Regions from separate parts of the Priestia sp. KCTC 13724 genome, predicted to be linked through region 1. Evidence: riboswitches for the same ligand, from Rfam matches in the RefSeq annotation. Region 1 holds a riboswitch; the other holds the start of a gene.

Evidence for each region. Region 1 has a riboswitch for cyclic di-AMP ahead of AC1UFB_RS04945 (potassium channel family protein). Riboswitches for the same ligand answer to the same signal wherever they lie in the genome.
Region 2: it holds a riboswitch for cyclic di-AMP, as region 1 does, so the genes downstream of both, AC1UFB_RS01140 (cation:dicarboxylate symporter family transporter) here and AC1UFB_RS04945 (potassium channel family protein) in region 1, are expected to answer to the same signal.

Annotation. Positions count from the first base shown of each region.
Region 1 is NZ_JBXDLD010000030.1:30,683-44,361, forward strand. It holds gene AC1UFB_RS04905 (nucleotide sugar dehydrogenase) at 1-494, opposite strand, end outside; gene AC1UFB_RS04910 (glycosyltransferase family 2 protein) at 481-2,010, opposite strand; gene AC1UFB_RS04915 (hypothetical protein) at 2,012-2,212, opposite strand; gene AC1UFB_RS04920 (DUF2642 domain-containing protein) at 2,230-2,577, opposite strand; gene AC1UFB_RS04925 (NlpC/P60 family protein) at 2,992-3,396, opposite strand; gene AC1UFB_RS04930 (globin-coupled sensor protein) at 3,647-4,936, shown strand; gene AC1UFB_RS04935 (S8 family peptidase) at 4,976-6,097, opposite strand; gene AC1UFB_RS04940 (TrkH family potassium uptake protein) at 7,035-8,360, opposite strand; gene AC1UFB_RS04945 (potassium channel family protein) at 8,364-9,023, opposite strand; cyclic di-AMP (ydaO/yuaA leader) riboswitch at 9,155-9,294, opposite strand; gene AC1UFB_RS04950 (Lrp/AsnC family transcriptional regulator) at 9,486-9,941, shown strand; gene AC1UFB_RS04955 (hypothetical protein) at 9,990-10,214, opposite strand; gene AC1UFB_RS04960 (hypothetical protein) at 10,705-11,013, opposite strand; gene AC1UFB_RS04965 (S1C family serine protease) at 11,010-12,230, opposite strand; gene AC1UFB_RS04970 (response regulator transcription factor) at 12,503-13,174, shown strand; gene AC1UFB_RS04975 (sensor histidine kinase) at 13,171-13,679, shown strand, end outside.
Region 2 is NZ_JBXDLD010000009.1:775-8,724, forward strand. It holds gene AC1UFB_RS01120 (GntP family permease) at 1-791, shown strand, start outside; gene AC1UFB_RS01125 (EcsC family protein) at 880-1,680, opposite strand; gene AC1UFB_RS01130 (DedA family protein) at 1,752-2,342, opposite strand; gene ytvI (sporulation integral membrane protein YtvI) at 2,585-3,616, opposite strand; gene AC1UFB_RS01140 (cation:dicarboxylate symporter family transporter) at 3,855-5,135, opposite strand; cyclic di-AMP (ydaO/yuaA leader) riboswitch at 5,232-5,378, opposite strand; gene AC1UFB_RS01145 (undecaprenyl-diphosphate phosphatase) at 5,550-6,374, opposite strand; gene brnQ (branched-chain amino acid transport system II carrier protein) at 6,522-7,862, opposite strand.

The DNA of each region.
Region 1 (13,679 bases):
TGATAGTGCGTATTTGCTGGGTCTACTCTTTCAGGAGAATAAGCGAGATAAAAGTCGCTTCCTACTTGTAGCTTTGATTTTAAAAGAATTGGTAAAACAATTTCTTCTAACGTACCTGGATAAGTTGAACTCTCATAGATTACTGTTTGTCCGGCAACCATTTCCTTTTGCAAAAACTCTGAAGCCTTAATCATTGCTGTTAAGTCTGGTTCGTGCTGATCGTTAATTGGTGTTGGAACCGTCACAATTACATATTCACACTGTTTAAACTCTTCAATTCCGTCTTGTAAACATTGAGCTTTAAATTTCTTTTCTCTTTTAATCTCCTCATTTGATACATCTGGAATATAGCTTTTCCTTTGATGAAGTAGGTTCACTTTGCTACGATCAACATCAAGACCTATCACATCAAAACCTTTTTTAGCAACCAATAATGCTAAGGGTAATCCCACGTATCCAAGTCCTAATACTGCTACTTTTTTAGTTTTCATCACGCATCACCTCAGACAAAATGTCATGTCTTCTTGTATCTTTTAAAAAGAGACCTCTTTCCGTTGTTTGATTGAGTAGATAAGCAATTGCTTCAATATGGTCTCCTAAAATCCTTTCCGTTGATTGAGGCAATCCTGTTGTCTTTAAGTGCTCTTTTCGAATGCGATTGGTGCGCGCTACGTCTACAAAATGAATCGCCTTAACCGTAAAACCTGCTAACAAACTTTTCAAATGAAATAAAGGAGGAATGATGAGCGATTCGTACCCGATTTTCTCTATTACTTCTCTTTTTATTGCGTGAGGAATTGCAGTTGTTGTGTTAATGGTTAAATCTGGACGCTTACTAATAGCATTTAAAAAATACTTTGCAGCACTAACAGAATGTAGAGGATGGACTTGATCTAATAAACACTCCAAATTATTGAGCGCAACATCAACTCCATTTTCAGCTGCACGGATGAAATGTTGAAGATTTTCAGCAGAAATAACGATATCACCGTCAATAAACAAGCAAATATCACCTGAACTATACATTGCTCCAATTGCTCTTGGAACATTATGTCCAAGCCTATTTGGATACACAAGCACCGTTGCGCCTGCTTCACGTGCTCTTGAAATCGTTATTTCATCTGACCCATTTGCTACCACAATAATTTCTTCAACACCTGCTTTTTGCACTTCTTGAATAACAAGATGAATCGTTTCTCTTTCTTCTCCAACTGGAATAATCGCACTTGTTTTACATCTCTCTTTTTTCAGGAGAGTGGGTGTATATTCTGATACAATCGTACGGTTACGATTTCCATCCGTAAGTCCTCCCCTTACTCCTTTCTGATGAATTAAGTGAGAAAAAGCTTTTAAATGATCAGCTAAAATTGATTCGGTTGAAAAGGGAAACGGAGAATTAGGAACAAGCGTCTTGTGGGTATTACGAATACGGTTGGTATAAATAACATCTGTGGAACAAGGATATACAACAGACATTCCTTTTAAAATAGCAAGTGTCTGCATTAATGGGGGATGCGCTAAATTCTCAAAGCCGATTTCTTCAGCTGCTGAGCGCTTTATAGCATGTGGAATTGCGGTAACTGCTTGAACTGTTAAATCTGGTCTTTTTAAGCTTAAATTAAGCATATACTTTGAGACAGCCACTACGTGAGGACGAATTTTTCGCTTCATTGTCCATTCCAAGTCATTCAATGCAAGGTCATGGCCATCTTTAATTGCTTGCACATACTGGTTTAGTTCTTCAAAGGGTACAACGATATCTCCGTCTAGAAATACAAGGATATCCCCCTTTGCTTTTTTTGCTCCAATTGCTCGACCAATGTTAATCCCAAGCTTCTCTTCGTACGTTAACACTTTACACCCTTCTTGTTTTGCAATTAAAGCTGTATTATCAGTGGCCCCATTTACAACAACAATGATTTCAAAAGGTGCTATCTTTTTTATTTCCTGAATCACACTTTGCAATGACTCTTCTTCATTACATGCTGGAATGATAACGGATACGTTCATTTTATTCATCTCCACTAATAATACGAATGTATGTGACAGATGCAAAAGATATTGTGACATCAGTAGGCTCTCCATATGAGCTTGATGTACGAACAACAATTGAAGCTTCAAATACTGCAATTAATGTACCGCTAATAATATCAATTGGGGTAATGATTTGTACAAATGAACCAATGCTTTCTCTTAATGCGTCTTGAAACATCTTTTCCTCTCCTCTCTTTAAACTTTTTGAATTGTAATGATGCTGGTAAATGGTAACAAAATGCTGGAAGTGGCACTTTCAGTTAGCCTTAAATAATCATCGCCTACTTCAGCAACCGTACCTTGCAAAGGACCCGCAACTGTTGAAACGACAACTTCTTCATTTAAATATTGAAGCGCAATTTCTTTAAAAGGCGAAACATCCGCTTCTCTTACAAGCTGAATAAAGTAGTCTCGAAATCGCTGAGAATAAATAACCTCTTCTACTGCTTTTTTTGTATTATTTTCAATGAAAGTACCAAACCTTCTTGAAAATAACAGTCTCTTAATTTTCTTTTTGAGACGGTAATAGCTATAACACCACATCTTTTTTCCTCCTTGTTAGTCATGGAATCATTTGAATTTCACTAGAACACTCAAACGATTACTTTACCAATATATACAAGCTGTCAGGAGGAAGTGATAGAACTTTTTTCACATTTTTTGATAAATATGCGCTTGTCTCGCATTCTTACAAAGAAAGAGTGCACAATGATTTAACTTTTTTCAAAACAAAAAAGAGTTTGGGACATAACAAAATGATGGCTTCTAAAAGACGAACACTAGCTGTTCCCATCTCTTTGGTTTGTCTCAACACGTTCGTTCCATTGCTCCATTCCATCCTGTTTCCAACATTGTTTTCACAATCAACAAAAAACCTGAACGATTAAAAGTTATGAACTCTCAATCGTTCAGGTATAGTAGAAGCTGAACTACTTATGTCTCAGTCTCTTTCTCAAATTACTTTACTTTTTTAGCACCTAGATAACGTTCACTCCAATAGTTCGAGTTTTTATCACTGATTGTTACACCTTTTGAGGTAGAAGTGTGAATAAACTGATTATCACCTAAATAAATCCCTGCATGAGAAGGGCCTTCTTTATATGTTTTGGTTCCAACAATTCCATCAGCTACTAGATTATGATCTTGCTGAAAAGCTTGAACTGCTACTTTTGTTTCGTAATTAAAGTATGTAGAAACCTTACCCTTTAAATATCCTTCTTGCTTTAAAGAATCTTTGACTTCATAGATGCTTTCGTTTTTCATTCCTTGTTTTAATAGCTCGTCGTTTGAAGCGGCTTGTCCAATGACGGGTGTAGACAATACGGCTCCTCCCATTAACATAGACGCAACCAATTTCCTCATTATACATACTCCTTCACCTATTTTTTCCCACTACTATCTATCAAAGTGGTCACTGTATCACCTTATCATGCACGCATCACAATCAGATAAATAGAACATAACAATCCCATGACAGCACATCACATTTTCATGACATTTTTGAAAATAACGCTCAAGCTTTTCAACAAGCAAACCGAAATATATAGTAAGGGTCCATGACCGTTATATACCCATATATGTGCTTACAACTTTAAGGATAATAGGTGATTTTATGAACTGGTTTAGGAAAAACACACATACCGAACAAGCAGTTGCTCTTGAAGAAATGACTGCAAGCATGCAAGTATCTAGTTTAGAAATTCAACAACAAATTAAAATGATTGGTCTAAACTTAGATGACCTTAAAAGAATCGTTAGGCTACAGCCTGCAGTTGAAGAAAATATTATTTCAATTGTAAACGAATTCTATCGAGCTATTGGAGAACAGCAACACTTAGTTACCATCATTGAGAAGCATAGCAGTATTGATCGCTTAAAAAACACGCTTAAAAAACATATATTAGAAATGTTTAACGGCAAAGTAGATGATGAGTTTGTACAAAAGCGTAAAATGATTTCAAAAATGCATGTAAAAATTGGTCTTGAACCGAATTGGTATTTATGCGCTTTTCAGAACTTACAAATTGCATTAATTGCCCTGTGCCATGAGGAGATAGACGAAAAAGAAGCCTGCATTCAAACTATTAAAAGTATTACAACGCTCATTAATTTAGAACAACAAATTGTGTTAACTGCCTATGAAGAAACGTTTGAAGAACAACGACAACTTTTATATCAAGAAAAAAAGCTTATTCAAGATGAGATTAGTCGTACCTCTTCTCTATTAGCTAACCTATCTGAGGAAACAGCACAGTTTGTTTCTCAAATAAGCAGCCAAACGGCGGATGTTGTGTCATTTGCGAATAAAAGCTCAAAGTTAGCTGAGATTGTTTCCAAAGATGCAATTGAAAGCCAAACCAAGCTCGAACAAGAGCAAGCAATGCTTGATGGCATCCAGCAAAATACTTCTCTCATTCAACAACGCATGAAAACGTTAGAAGATACATCAAAGCAAATTACACAAATTGTAGCGATTGTAACATCCATTGCTGAACAAACAAACTTACTTGCTTTAAACGCTTCAATCGAATCAGCTCGAGCAGGGGAACATGGAAAAGGATTTGCCGTGGTTGCTCAGGAGGTTCGTAAACTGGCGGAGGAAACAAAAAAATCAATCGCAAACATTTCAACTTTCATCAAAGATATTCAAAAACAAATAAAAAGCGTAGCTGAGATTGGAGATGAAGTGGCGGGGTTAACAAAAGACACAACGGTAAATATGAATAACATCACAACGTTTTTCACAAATGTTTTAACTGTCACAACAGAAAATAAACAGCAGAGCGTTCTAACAAAAAAAGAACTAGACAAAATATCTTCCATTATTTCAGAATTGACAAATCGTATTGATAAAATTGCTACATCATCCGATGAGCTTTATACACTATCTGAAAAGGTATAAACAAAGCAGAGCCAAGGCTCTGCTTTGTTCTTATCTAAATTAGAAAGTACCAGCTTGTGATAATCCGTATCCGAAGTGCGTGTCACGACCAGCTGGTCCTAAATCAATTGATTTGTTGATTAACAGTTGACGTAACTGTGCATTTGAATATGATGGGTATTTCTGTTTGTATAAGGCTAGGATACCAGCTGCATAAGGGCTAGCCATTGATGTACCGCTTAACGTTGAATATTGACCGTTTAAGTATGTGCTTAGAATAGCCGCACCAGGAGCTGCTATTTCAACAGTAGGGCCAGTTGATGAGAATGAAGCACGGCGATCATAACGATCCGTAGCTCCCACAGCAATAACTGAATCATATTTCGCTGGGTAATTTACCGTATCTCCTGTTCCAGCAGAGTTTCCAGAATTTCCAGCAGCAGCTACTACAACTGCTCCACTTTGATAAGCTCGATCAACTGCCGATTTTAATGCTGTAGATCCTACAGACGTTCCTAAGCTTAAGTTAATAATGTCCATGTCGTTTGCTACAGACCAGTCAATTCCAGCGATGATACTAGAAAGGCTTCCAGAACCGCTGCTTTCAAGTACTTTTACACCGTAAATATCTGCGTTATATGCAACACCAATCGTACCTGTACCGTTATTTTCAGCACCGATAATCCCCGCTACGTGCGTACCGTGTCCATTATCATCATTATAAGAAGATGTATATGATACAAATGAAGCTCCTCCAGCTACTTTTAAGTCTGGATGATTTGTTGCAACTCCAGTATCAACTACCGCCACTTTTACACCTTGTCCACTTAAACCAGTTGACCAACTTGTAGGAGCCTTCACTTTAGAGATTCCCCAGTCTTGCGTATCAGCTGCTACTGATATACGAATATCTTCTTCTACATAAGCTACATTTGGATCTTTTTCAAGCTTTTCAACCTCACTTGGAGTCATTTCTGCGACGGCAATCGGTAATTCTTTCATTTTCTTTTTCACTTTACCGTTTGCTTTTGTAATACTTTTTTCATTTACGCTACTTTTAAATCCTACAATCACTTGTTCTTTTTCTTCAGTTGCTGCATAAGCTCCTCCAGTAGATGGTATTAACACCCCTGCCGTAATTGCTAACGATGTTACAACCTTTAACCAACTATACTTTTTCATATCATTGCCCCTTTCGTATTTTCCACTGCTAGTTTTAGTAGTTTAGTAGCAGCAGAGACAATCCATTAACTTTGCCAGTGAAAGTTGGATTTACTACCTTTAATTATCTATTTTTACAACTTTTTGGCTATAGGTTAATAGGCTGTATAGAAAAGCTGACAAGAGCAAATCTAAGGGCATTTAAAAAGTATTTTTTTTACAATTAAAGAGTATATTTTACCAGGAAGTACAAAAAAATATCTTTAAAATATTCATATTATTATATCACTATCACAAAATAATATTATAATAATTTTCTAAACATTCTTTAATTTTAAAAACAATAGTAAAGACCTACCCTTCTTTAGTTCTTTATAATTATTATATATATGACTTTATTTCTTTTAATCTAACATGTAAAAAAAGACCATACAAATAGCATGGTCATATACCGATCGAACCAGACAGTTGGGGGAATTGTCATGCATCGGGTCTTTATTAGAGGGCGTTATGATGTGAAAGGAAATCATAATGACTTCCTATTTTACTATATTCACTACAAGAGTTTTTGCAATGGACAAACGTGGATTCTAATACCTTTTTTATTAAACAGTAACACGCCAATCTGCCTTATGACCGTATCTTTTTTCGATTCTAAAACTCAATATCTGCAAAAGCGTAATAAGTCTGGACAGGCTCTCGGTTTCATTAAAAATTTTTTAAAAAAATGAATCTAAATTGATTACCTATACGTTATATAGGTAGAAGGCACTTTAACATGACTATAATTGAAAAGGAGGGATTGATTGGATGCGCAATCAATCAAAATTACCAGGAATCTTAATGGTTACATTCTTTTTAATGATCGCCACAATTTTAGGCGCTACTATTATGTTTTAATTAAAACGAAGACCGTATCCTTTGTTTATCTGTGAAAACAAAGAATGCGGTCTCTTTATTATCCAATCAATACATCTTCATTTGGATAACGAATTTTTTCACGTTTTGGTTTAGCTAAAGAAAATGCTAAAGTTAACGGACCTATCTTACCTAAAAACATGATAAAAATAATAATAACACGTCCAACGTATGATAGCTCTGGCGTTACTCCCATGGATAAGCCAACTGTTCCAAATGCTGATACAACTTCAAACATCAGCTTTAAAAAAGGCGTGTTCGGTTCCGATATATTTATTGCAAACGTAGCGAAGAACACAAACATAATTGCGATCATAGAAATAGCCAGTGCTTTTACAACATATACAGTACTTAACCTGCGCTTTAATAAGACAATATCTTCACGTCCTCGAATAAATGAAAGGACGGCAAATGTTATCACAATAAACGTTGTTAACTTTATTCCTCCACCAGTAGATGCACTCCCTGCCCCAATAAACATTAAAATGATCATTAAAAAAGCTGTTGAATCCGTCAAGTTAGCTATGTCAATAGAGTTAAATCCAGCGGTCCTCGTACTAACCGCTTGAAAATACGATGTCCACATCTTGTCACCAAGACTTAAGCTTCCCAACGTTTTGGCGTTTCCATACTCTAAGAAAAAAATAAACAGCATCGCCACAGTATTAATGATAAATGTTCCAATAATCATTAATTTTGAATGTAGGCTAAGCTTTTTGTAAGACTTTTTCTCCCATAAATCCGCCAGTACCGTAAATCCGATTCCCCCAATAATAAATAATAATGAAATCGTAATATTAATGAGTGGATCTCCTGCATACTGCACTAAGCTATCAGATAAAAGGCCAAACCCAGCATTATTAAATGCTGATATTGAATGAAACAAGCTAAAAAATAACCCTTTTTCCCAGCCGAACTCTGGTACCCACCGAATGGCTAAAAAAATCAGTGCAATCAACTCAATGACAAAAGAGAAGATAAAAAGGCGCTTTACTAGAAGAATGACGCCACCAATATTAGTTTGGTTTAAAGCGTGCTGGACCATCATTCGTTCTTTAAAACCGATTTTTTTACCGAGCATAATAAAGATCAGCACGGCAAATGACATGATCCCTAATCCACCTACCTGTATCAGAAGCATAATAATCGTCTGACCAAATACCGTAAAGCGCGTTCCTGTATCTACAACGGCTAATCCCGTTACCGTCATAGCTGAAGTAGAGGTAAACAAGGCGTCTATCCAAGAGATTGGTTCCGTTGTAGAAAATGGAAGCATTAAAAGTAATGCGCCAATAATAATTCCCCCTCCAAAGATTGATGTTAATAATTGGGGGGGCGTTAGCTTAATACTTCTGGCTAAACTCATTGATTATACGCCTTCTTCCTCAAAGCGATTAATATCCCGATTATGTCCAATAACAATGAGCATGTCACCTTCATGGATAATTTCATGGGCTGTTGGTGAAATTACCATTTCACCATTTCCACGTTGAAAACCAATAATATTACACCCATACTTGGAACGGATGTTTAAATCAAATAATGTTTTATTATGAATCTTTTTTGAAGCCATTATTTCTACAATGCTATAGTCCTTTGAAAGTTCAATGTAATCAATAATCTTTTCAGAAACTACGTGATGCGCAATTCGTTTCGCCATATCTCGCTCAGGGTGAATGACCTTATCGGCTCCAATTTTTTCAAGTACTTTTTGATGGTATGAATTTACTGCTTTTACCCACACCTGCTTCACACCCATATCTTTCAGTAACATTGTTACCAATACACTCGCTTCAATATCGTCTCCAAATGATACGATTGCATGATCAACATTTCGAATTCCAAGGCTTTTAAGGCTTGCTTCATCCACACCGTTTACTTGCACTGCATAAGTGGCTGTATTTGTGTACTTATTGACAACTTCTTGATTGCGGTCAATCGCTAGAACATCCACATCTAGATTGATGAATTCTTCTACAAGGCTGCCGCCAAAACGCCCTAATCCTAACACCGCAAATTGCTTTTTCATTTCAAACTTTCCTTTCCTATTCCGGTTTCTCTCTTGTTTTATTGTGCTCTTTTTTTATGATCTTACTTATTGTAACGATTAATTTCCACACAAAAAAACACAGGAAGGCTCCTGTGTTTTTTACACATTCCATCTCCCCCTCAAAACGCTTGCGAAGTTAGCTGTCGGATTCGGGTTATGAGAGTAACCCTACCTATAAAGGATTCACCCCGAGCACAAAGTGTGCAAAAGTGGTTCCTCCGCTCCTATTAGGATTCAGCGATTTCATCTATTTGTGACTTACTTTAAATGGAAAAATAAGTTATTACTTAAAGTTTCACCTTATCTTACTCCCACATTTTTGGTATGTCAATACCTTTTTCAAATAATAAAATCCCCCTAAAAATAAGAAGGCAAAACGCAGAAATTTTTATCATTTTTCACTATAATAGAATATAAAAATGAAAGAGCTGATGAGAATAGATGAACATTGATCGTATTGATTTACATATTTTAAAGGAGTTAACTACTAACGCTCGACTTTCCATGAGAGAACTTTCAAAATTAGTCAATCTATCAGCCCCTTCGGTTGCTGAGCGGGTTCGAAATTTGGAACAAGTTGGTATTATTAGCGGATACTCTGTCACTATTAATTGTGAAAAATTAGGGCTTCCTATTTCTTGTTTTGTTGAGGCAACAATTAAAAACGGTGAATATCGTCGCTTTAAACAATTTATCGCTACTTATCCATACGCTTTATTTTGTGAACGAATAGCTGGAAAAGCCTGCTTTATTACAAAGTTACAGCTTCCAAACCTTAAGGAACTTGAAAATTTCATCGATGAAGTTACTCCTTTTGCACATACTGTATCTCATATCGGTATTTCTCAAGTCGAAATGAAACCCGGCTTTATCGATTATCTTTTAAAAGAAAAATAAGTTAGACTATGACTTACTTCAATTCTTTTCATAAGGCAACCTTACATATTAACATTTAATTGCAAAAAGAGTTTGGGACATAACAAAATGATTGCTTCTAAGAGACGAACAATAGCTGTTCCAATCTTTTTGGTTTGTCTGAACACGTTCGTTCCATTGCGCTACGGCCACTCGCTTTCCGCGGGGAGGAACCTGAGCTTCCTCGCTGCGCTGCGGGATCTCCGTTTTCCCTCTCTTTCCCGCAGGAGTCGAGTGACCTACGCTCCATTCCACCCTGTTTCCAACATTGTTTTCACAATCAACAAAAAACCTGAACGATTAAAAGTGAGAAACTCTCAATCGTTCAGGTTTATCATTGGCTGAATTACTTATGTCCCAGCCTCTGAGGAGTATGAATGGAGACTAGTCATTTTATTTTCTTTATCTTTATGTATGCGAATTAAACAAAAAAATGCCTTTCAACCAAAAGGTGAAAGGACAATGAATTTTCCGAATAATGAAAGATTTTACAACCCTATCTTATCACTTGCAAAAACATTTGTCTATTTCTATTTTTATTCATTTCATTTATATTGCTCTATCACGATAAAAGGGGGCTTCATCAATGAAAAGAACAAACAGAATGAGACTGGGACATAACGAAATGATTCTGTCTCAACAAAAGATATCTGAACGATCAAAAGTATTCAACTGTTGATCGTTCGGATAGATCATTAGCTGAAATGCTTATGTCCCAACCTCAGTAATCTATATAAAAGGTGAATCAAGAGACTTGAACGTACTTAACCTGTCTCTTTAATTCATCCTGAACATAGTTATTGATAGCTTTTTGTACAAGCTTTTGAAGGATTGGCTCTTTCGCTTCTTCAACTGTTTTAAATTCAGCGCTATATCCCGCTTTGTCAAAGTAGCCTTTTACATCTTCTTCGGATATTTTGTCTCGAAAGAACTGTTTCGATTGAAAATGAGCTTTAATGTGCTTCTTTACAACTTCTTCTGAAGCATTTACACACCCAGTAATCAACAAGACAGCGATTAAAAATAGAAATAGCTGCCGTGCTGTGTATATCATTCATCGTTGCCTTGCTGTTTCAACGTTAGTGAAAGGTTTATTTTTTTTCCGTTTCTGTAAACGTCAAGCTTTACTTTATCTCCAATTGCACGCTCCGTGTATAAATACTTGCGCAAGTCACTGGATGTTTTTACTTCTTTACCATCTATCCCTACAATGATGTCTTTTGATTGCAAGCCAGCTTCTGAAGCAGCTGAAAAAGGTTCAACTGTCGTAACCACAACACCGTCAGAAGTATCTTCTGTTAGGCCTAGCTCATTTTCTTTAATGGCAGTTGATAAACCTGCTACATCCTGTAGCCCCACTCCCATATATGGTCGATTAATTTTTCCATCTTTCATTAGCTTGTCAATAATAGGTTGAACATCTGCAGTTGGAATAGCAAAACCGATTCCTTCTACACCGTCTTCAGCAATCTTTAAACTATTAATACCAATTACTTGACCAGCAGCATTGATTAATGCTCCACCGCTGTTTCCTGGATTAATAGCTGCGTCTGTTTGAATAACATCCAAGTTCCATTCCCCAGCTGATGTTGTAATGTTTACCGTTCTCTCCGTACCGCTTACAATACCTTGTGTGACTGTTCTTGAGAACTGCTCACCAAGAGGGTTTCCAATTGCAAGTACCGGTTCTCCGGCAACAAGTGAAGTAGAATCACCAAATTCAGCTACTGCCTCTACGTTTTTAGCATCCATCTCTAAAACAGCTAAATCGGTTAGCGGATCCGCACCTACAATTTGGGCATCCTCTTTCTTCCCATTTGATAACGTAACTTCTACCTTACTTGATCCTTCTATTACGTGGTTGTTTGTTACAACATACGCTTTGTTATTATCTTTTTTAAAAATAACGCCTGAACCTGTTCCAGATTCTGCTGTTTGCGTATCTCCTGAAAAGGGATTTGTTCGCTCTTGGATATTGTTTACGCCTACTACGGCTGGTGAAACTTTATCTACAACGGATACCAGGTCTCCTTGACTTACATTGGTGCTAATAGTTTTTGTAGCAGCTGTAGTTGTAGCGCTTGTTGAAGTAGATGCGTTATTCGTTTGGCTTCCATCATTTGTGAACCCTAGGTGAGGTGCACTATATAATACAATTCCTCCACCTAACACAGCACCTGCAATGGACGATGCAAGAAATGGTAAAAACCTTCTTTTAGATTTTTCTTCTCTTACATGCTCAGACCGATAAGTTGGATATTCTTGTTTCATACCTGGTTCTTGTTGATATTCTGCATCGTATTGAGCTTTCATTTGGTCATTATTAGGTTGACTGTTATATTCACCATCATTGTTATTTTGATTAAAGTCTCTTGGTTCCATATAATTGGCTCCTTTACATTCAATTATGTTTTTCGTTATTTACACTATATAACAAAAGTTTGGGATAAGTATCAAAAGAATATGGGAAATTGTGAAAAAATTTTTTCTGCTACCAAACACATAGTATAATAGCTTTGAATAGAAAGAGGAGTGTGTATAAAGTGAGCTTTACAATTTACTTAGTCGAAGATGAACAAAACTTAAATGAAGTTTTAACTCTTTATTTACAAAAAGAAGGCTGGTCTGTTACTTCATTTTCAAATGGAACAGATGCCAAAGCAATGATTCATACCCCTCCTAGTCTTTGGGTTTTAGATATCATGCTTCCTGATATCGATGGTTATCATCTCATTCGTGAAATTAAGTCTGCTACCCCTGATATCCCTGTGATTTTCATTTCTGCTAGAGATGCAGATATTGATCGAGTGTTAGGGCTTGAAATGGGAAGCGATGACTACTTATCCAAGCCATTCTTGCCTCGTGAGCTCGTTATTCGTGTTCAAAAACTTTTAAACCTTGTGTATGGTCAAAAACAAAAACACGAATCAACAATTGCTATCGGTCCCTATAGGTTAGACCTTCTTACACGAACTGTATATGAAAACAATGAGCCTATTGATTTAACGTCAAAAGAATTTGATTTTCTTGTCACATTATCTAAAGACATAGGTCAAGCATTTTCACGCGAGCAGTTATTAAACTCTATTTGGGGTGAGGATTATTTCGGTTCAGACCGAGTTGTGGATGATTTAGTACGCAGAGTTCGGAAAAAGCTCCCACACGCTCGAATTGAAACAATTTATGGATATGGTTATCGGATGATGAGCACATGAAAAATCGATCTCTTGCTTTTCAAATTTGGCTTGTCATCTCAGGCATATTGCTAGTTATCTCACTTTTGTTAGCTACGTTGTTTCCAAGCGCACTTAGACAGTTCTTTACGGATGAAATTTATACAAGTATTGAAAATGAACAGCATATTTTAAAAGAATACGGGTTGCCTAGCCGGTCTGGTGAATATTATTTTAGCAATGACGAAAACGGGCCATCTTTACGAAACCGTACGGTAGACCACATTTTATTACCTGAAAATGTCGATATTTCCTACCTATCATCGCGTGTTCTACCTCAAGATTTTTTAAGACATGCACAGGAGCTAGCTCAAGATCAAGAATCAACTGTCGAAAGGTATGAAAAAGACCTGGGTAACCGAACGTTATTTTATGTAATTAGTAAAGTAATCATTAACGACCAGCCTGCATTTTTATTATCGTTTTCATGGGATACGTATCGAAATGCTTTAGCTTCCGCTTTATTTAAACAGCTATTAGTCGTAAT
Region 2 (7,950 bases), on a different contig from region 1:
CAGCTGCAGCTGAGAAGCTAGAAAATGATGTAACAACGGGAGAAGAAGAAACAAGTACGAAAAGTGAAAAACCAACCTTGCCTCGTCAAATCTTAGCGTTTGTACCACTCATTTTAGTAGGTGTTATGAATAAAGTATTTACAATGACTTTGCCTGTTTGGTATCCAAATGGCTTTGATTTTACTGCCATTGGTCTTGACTCCTTTGGAAAAGTTGAGCTTTCATCTGTACTTGCTATTTGGTCAGTTCAAATGGCTCTAGTAGTAGGGATTATTGCGACACTACTGTATGATTGGAAAAAGATAAAAGTAAACTTTCAAGCAGGTCTTAACACCAGTATCAGCGGGGCATTGTTAGTTTCTATGAACACGGGTGCTGAATATGGTTTTGGAGGCGTTATTGCTGCTCTTCCAGGCTTTGGTGTTATTAGTAAAGGAATTTCCGAGACATTTACAAATCCACTTGTTAACGGTGCTGTGACTACAACAACATTGGCTGGTATAACTGGTTCTGCATCAGGCGGTATGGGAATTGCATTAAGCGCTATGTCAGAAAAGTATTTAGCGGCAATTAATCAGTTTAATATACCACCTGAAGTGATGCACCGCGTTATTTCAATGGCATCAGGCGGTATGGATACACTTCCACATAACGGTGCTGTTATTACGCTTCTTGCAGTAACAGGTTTGACTCACCGTCAAGCATATCGAGATATTTTTGCAATTACGATCATTAAAACGCTAGCGGTTTTTGTCATCATTGCACTTTACACTTTCTTCGGTATTGTTTAAGGTAAAAAGCATCCTTTCTTAGTAGCAAGGATGCTTTTTTATCGACATATTTCCCTAGAAATAATGTTATTTCGCAGGAAATGTCTTATTATGACTCTTGTAAATTCTTTTCTTGTTCTAATCGTTCTAAGATGCGGCGTTTACGATAAAGCATCGTCCCTATTTCTCCAATGTCTCCAATCGCCTGCTTATTTACATAAGCACCGAAGATCATACCTGCTATAGGAATCATTTGAAAAAGCTTTTTCCATCCCCAGTTATCTCGATAAGTCGTAAATACCTCTCTCCAACCTTGAAGCTGCGATAAGCTTTGTTCTCGCTTCCCTTCTGATAGCTTTTCTAAAATTGCTCGCTTACCTACAATGTCAGAGGATAAGAACTGCATGCACTTTACCATAAACACACGCTCTTCTTGTTTTGTCGGGTCGTATCCATAGGAAACAGCTACTTCTTGTAGCGTTTTTAAAGTTAGCCCTAGTACAAACGGTACATCAATAGCCAGCGTGAAGATACCACCAATTCCAGTCGTAGCACCTTGAATTTTAGCATTTTTTTGACGTGCCTCCACAAAGGCATTTGCTAACTCATCCATTTCTTGAATAGATAACTGCTGAATATCCGTTAATGTTAAATCTTTTTCTTTTAAACGTTTAGATGCTTTTTCTAACGTAGCGGAAGTATTAGCTAAATATTGGCCTCCGTTATCAATGTACTTAGCAACCTCGTCAAGAAGCTTTTCTATTTTTTCGTGGATAAACCTAGGCGTGACTTTATCAAGCGCTGCAAAAGGTAAGCGAAGCAACTTTTCCCAAAAGAATAGTCCCTTTTGACTTTTTTCCCACTTTTCAATCTTCTTTAATTCTTTAGCCAGCTGTTCAGTCGTTTCCACATGCTTTCCCCTTTCTACATAAAGCGCCCAGACAACTTATTTGCTGGACGCTCTCTTTTCCCTTATGCTTTTTATTTCTTTTTCACATATTTAAACATAAAGAAAATAACAATGATAACTAATAGTCCAATTCCAATCGGCTGCATATATTGAGATACAATAGGTCCAACATCTTCCCATTGTGGGCCTAACTTATAACCCAGATATACGTAAAGGGCAGTAATTGGTAACATCGCTACAAACGTGTAAATGGAAAATTGCCAAACGTTCATTTTTGCCATTCCGCAAGGAAGCGAGATGGCTGTACGTACTCCAGGAATAAAGCGACCAAAAAAGGCTACTCCTGCCCCATATTTATTAAAAAATCGATCTGCTGCATCGATTTCCTTTTCTTTTACTAGAAAATACTTTCCATATTTTAAGACAAGTGGACGCCCACCATAGCGACCAAGAGCATAAAGTGTTAATGGTCCAAACACGCCTCCAACTGTTCCTGCTAAAATAGCCAAATAAAGGTTCATGTCACCTTGATATACCCAATATCCTACGAGTGGTAAGACTAGCTCTGCTGGGACAAATTCAAACGTTAGCGCTAAGATAACGCCGAAATACGAAAGTTGCTTAAGCGCTTCTACTAGTGATAAAACAATTGTTTCTAACAAACGACTTCCTCCTTAGTTAACTTACTGCTCTATAACAAAACGTGATATTTTAAAGCTTCACAAGTCATAATTGTATATTAATCCCCTTTAATTGAAAAGTAAAAAAAGAACGAATGCTGTCAATCTAACGAATTAACGAGTCGTTCTGTAAAAAACCCCAACAAAAAACCTGAACGATTAAAAGTTATCAACTCTCAATCGTTCAGGTATAGTAAGGACTGAACTACTTATGTCTCAGTCTCCTAAATTTTAAAGTTAATTTGGATGACGCCAACTTTTCGAAGCGCATCATATAAGATGACAAGAGCTGGACCTAAAAACAGCCCCACAAACCCTAGCAATTTAAATCCAATATACAGGCTAATTAACGCAGCTAAAGGAGAAATCCCCATGTTTGTTGAAAAAACTTTTGGTTCTACAACTCTTCGAACGACGGTAATCACCCCAAATAAAATAAATAGACCAATTGCCAACGAGTCTTGACCTTGAGTTAAAGCAAATATTCCCCATGGAACTAGAACGGAACCTGTTCCTAGAATTGGTAGAATATCAACGATAACGATTAAAAGACTCAATAAAGCCGTGTACGGAACATTTAATAGCCATAGCCCAACATAAGCCATCACAAATGTTAAAAGACTCAATACAATCTGAGCTTTAATGAAGCCAACACCTGCTTGCATTAATTGCGTAATAACAATCTTTGTTTTATATTTCGTTTCATCTGTTAAAAACGATTTTACTTTTTCTTTTATGTTCGGTAGCTCTAAGCTAATGAATACTAAAGCAACTAAATAAATCAGAAATTCTAGCAGGAAGCCTGGAACGGTTGCAGCAAAGCTAATAATTAACTCAACGGTTCCTTTTAATAGTGTATCCAATGAATTAATGGTGCTTTCGATTGCGTTTTCAATGGATGAAATGACTTCTGTAGGAAGAGCGTTTGAATAATACTTCCACTTAATAATGTTAGGATAAATTGTTGTTTCATAAAGCTCTTTTACAAAAGAAGGCGTAACTTTTGAGAGAGCCACTACTTGCGTTACAATTGTACGAATAATAAAGAAACCAATTAATGTTATGGATACAACATATAATAAAAACGCTACTAATACAGCATAGATTCGACTAAACTTCAAAGAATGCTGCAACTTTTGAATAAGACCTTCTAGAACAATTGCTGTTAATAATGCAAAGACAATTGGTAAGCTATAAGGAATTAAAAAACAAGCTGCAATAATCGATACAATAATTGCTATGCGCTTCTTCCACATATGTAAATGCCTCCCACGCTTTCTTCCTAAATTCACTCACATGCCACATACTAGAGCACGCTCAGCTTGTTTATTTAAAAACATATCTGTTGTTACCTACTATAATTATAGGTTTAATTTCTTTATTAATAAAGAACTAATCAAAAAATTATCAAAAAAGCTACTTACCTGTTCATAAAAATAGAACCGGTAAGTAGCCTTATGCATTAAGCATTGTTACGAGAGATTAGAAGATACATTAGCTAGCTACTTTTGCCTCTCTCGACTGTTTCATCACTTCATTAGCTTTTATAGGATTGTACTTGCCTTCAGACTTAGACATAACAATTCCTGCAATTGTGTTACCCATTAAGTTTACAACTGTACGAGCCATATCCATAATTCGGTCCACACCGGCAATGAATGCAAGACCTTCGGCTGGAATTCCAATCGTACCTAACGTTGCTAATAATACAACAAATGATGTTCCTGGAACGGCTGCCATCCCTTTTGAAGTAATCATAAGCACTAGGATTAGCGTTAGCTGTTCGACAATGGTTAAGTCAATTCCATAAACCTGTGCCAAGAAAATAGCGGCAATTGCTTGATACAGCACAGATCCATCTAAGTTAAACGTATAACCAATTGGGATAACAAACGATACAATAGCTTTTGGACATCCCATTTTTTCTAATTTGCCCATAATACGCGGTAATACCGTTTCTGAACTTGATGTGCTATATGCTAACAGCAATTCATCTTTTAAATAACGCATTAATGTAAAGATATTTACACCAGCCCATTTCGCAACCGCTCCTAAAACCACAATTAAGAAGAACAGTAAACCAGCGTGAACTAGAATAACAAGTTTCGCTAGAGACATTAATGATTCTAAACCAAACTTAGAAACAGTTACACCAATGAGAGCAAAGACCCCGATAGGAGCAACTTTCATCACCATGTTAACAACATGGAACATCGCATGAGAAACGCCGTCAAAAAATTGTAAAACAGGCTTTCCACGATCCCCAATAGCTGCTACACCTAATCCAAATAACACGGAGAAAAAGATGATGGCTAACATGTCACCTTCCACTAATGATTGGAAGAAGTTCGTTGGAACAATATGAAGGAACGTTTCTGCAACGGATTTCTCACTTTGTTCTTCACTTGTCTCTACGTACTGGTTAATATCAGTCTTTTGTGCAGATTCAATGTCCACTCCTACACCTGGTTGGAAAGCATTAGCCAATAACACACCTATAATGATTGCAAACGTTGTGATGACTTCAAAGTAAATGATAGTCTTAGCACCTAATCGGCCTACTTGCTTGCCGTTACCAGCGCCCGCAATACCAACAATTAAGCTTGAGATAACAATTGGAATAACAATCATTTTAATCAGGCGTAAGAATAAGTCGCCCAGCGGCTGTAAATACGTTGCTACTCTTGGATCATTAAACCAAATAACACCAACTAGAATACCTAAAATTAAACCAACAAAAATTTGTGTTGCCATGCCAAACCGCAATTTTTTCATATGTGCTCTCCTCTCTGTTGTAAAGCGATTTTATTTTTTCTGAAAATTAAAAAAAGACCATTCTAAAAGAAAGAATGGTCGACAAAAAGACAATGTTCTTTCTCTCAATAAGCAGACGAGGTTAACTGTCGGATTCGGGTTTGAGAGTACCCTACTTTCACTCAGGAAAGATTCACCCCAAGGCATATGATATACCAAATTTGTGGTTCCCCCGCTCTAATGTAGACTAAGCTTCTTATTAAATTATTTTTCTGAAATATTATACAGAATTAATATTTTATTCAATAAGAATAATTTATCTGTTTTTCGAAAGCTTGTCAATTTATTTTTATGACTCAAAACTTTTTAACTATATAAATGCCAAAATATAAAACAGCCTTGGTTCTAAATGTAACCAAGGCTGTTTTAGCATTCTTAAAAGAATACAAGATAAATAGCAACTGCTAATACAATACGATAAATAGCAAAAGGTACCAATTTTATTCGATTAATTAATTTTAAGAAAAAGCGAATGGAAACAAGCGCTACAATAAAAGCACTAATAAAGCCGGCAATGAAAAAAGGCAATGCATCAATCGTGAAATACTGCCAATTTTTGATTAATGATAACCCACTAGCTCCTGCCATGATAGGAACAGCCATAATAAAAGTAAAATCAGAAGCTGCTCGGTGACTCATGCCTAAAAGTACCCCACCTGAAATGGTAGCACCAGAGCGTGAAAATCCTGGCCATAGAGCGATACATTGAAACAATCCAACACCAATGGCTTGACGATAGGTCATTTGATCTACCGTTTCTGTTTTTGGAATTCTTGAAGCAAAGCGGTCTGCAATAATCATTAAAATTGCTCCTGCAATTAAGCTGACTAACACCGTGTTCAACGAGAACAAATGCTTGTCAATAAAATCTTCAAATAAGAATCCTAATACAGCTGCCGGAAGCAAACCAACGATAACTTGAGAAAGCTTTAATCGATTTGTTACCTGTTCATATTTCTCATTTTTACGATTTAACCCTAATAGATTAATAAAACGATTTCTAAACAAAACAACAACGGCTAGGATCGAGCCTAATTGAATGACAATCTTAAATGTATTAGCAACCTCTGGTGAAAATAGTTCTTTTGAATTCAGCCATAAATCATCTACAATAATCATGTGTCCGGTCGATGATACAGGCGCAAATTCAGTTAGACCTTCTACAATTCCTAAAATAATCGCAACAATAATTTCCCACATTTTTACTCTACCTTTCAAGATTACATAATTTTTTCATCTTCATAGCAAACGTGAATATTCGCTTTTTATCATAATTGTTTGCTGATAAAAACACAATCTTTATTTGAAGAACAAAAAAAGCCCATTTGGGCTTTTTTATGGACAATCTTATTTACTATATGATTTAACTTGTTTTGAGTGAACTACTTTACCTTTTAGATTATATAAGCTAAGAAGATAACCGCCCATAGCCCCAGCGATTGCTGGTACTAACCAACCAAATCCTGTGTTATACAATGGCAAAGTCTTTACAAGTTCCCCCCAAGCACCTAAGTTTAACCCTGACTGAAGACAAGCGTCCGTTACGCTTACAATTCCAACGAATAAAATAGATAAAGCATATACACCTTGCTTTCCTTTGATTAAAGAATTCGTTAATGATAGAACAATTAGCATAATAGCAACAGGGTAAATAGCTGTTAAAACTGGAACTGAAATTTTTAGAATCATGGTTAATCCTAAGTTTGCAACAAGTAAACTAAATACGGCAATTGTACTAACCCAAACCTTATATGATACTTTCGGTACTAATTGCTCAAAATACTGACTGCATGAGGTTAATAATCCAACAGAAGTTGTTAAACACGCTAGCGTAAATACAACTCCTAATAGAACAGCTCCGAACGGTCCAAAAAGCGTAAATACAATGTTCGTTAACGTTATTGCTCCATTTGCTGCATTGGCATGACTAACAGATCCTAAATATGCCAGCATAAGATAAATAATAGCTAGCAACGTTCCTGCAATTACTCCTGCACGAATGGATGATGACATAATACTTTTCGCACTAGTCATTCCTTTTTGCTTCAAAGCCATTGCAATGACAATTCCAAAGTTTAGCGCAGCGATTGTATCCATGGTCGCATAACCATCGGTAAATCCAGTAGCGAATGCTTTTGTGACATAATTACCTGCAGGTTGACCAGCCGGCTCAAAAGGATAAGAAAGGGCACGAATAAAAATAAGTGAAATAAGAACTAATAAAACTGGCGTTAATACTTTCCCAAAGCGGTCAACAAGCTTTGAAGGCTTTAAAGCTAACCAGTAAGCAAGTGCAAAATAACAAAACGTATATCCAAACAGCGCGGCTTTTACATTTACTCCTTCAGGTAAAAAAGGCTGTACGCCCATTTCAAATGCTAAGCTTCCTGCTCGTGGGATTCCTAAAAAAGGTCCAATTGCTAAGTAAATCATGACCGTAAATACAACGGCGAAAACTGGGTGGACTCGGTTTGCTAATGAATGAAGACCATTTGATTTTGCTACAGCAATGACACCCAGGATTGGTAGCCCCACAGCCGATAAAATGAAGCCTGTAACAGCTGGCCACAATTCACTTCCAGCAGACTGTCCTAAAAATGGAGGGAAAATTAAGTTTCCTGCTCCAAAAAATAATGAGAATAGCATTAAACTAATAAACAGTGTATCTTTTCTTGATAAAGCATTCATGTGAGTTCCTCCTAGATTGTTTGTATTTCTGATTTTTCTGTCTAATGTCAATATCACTTTCCACTCGAATCACTCCTTTTTATACACA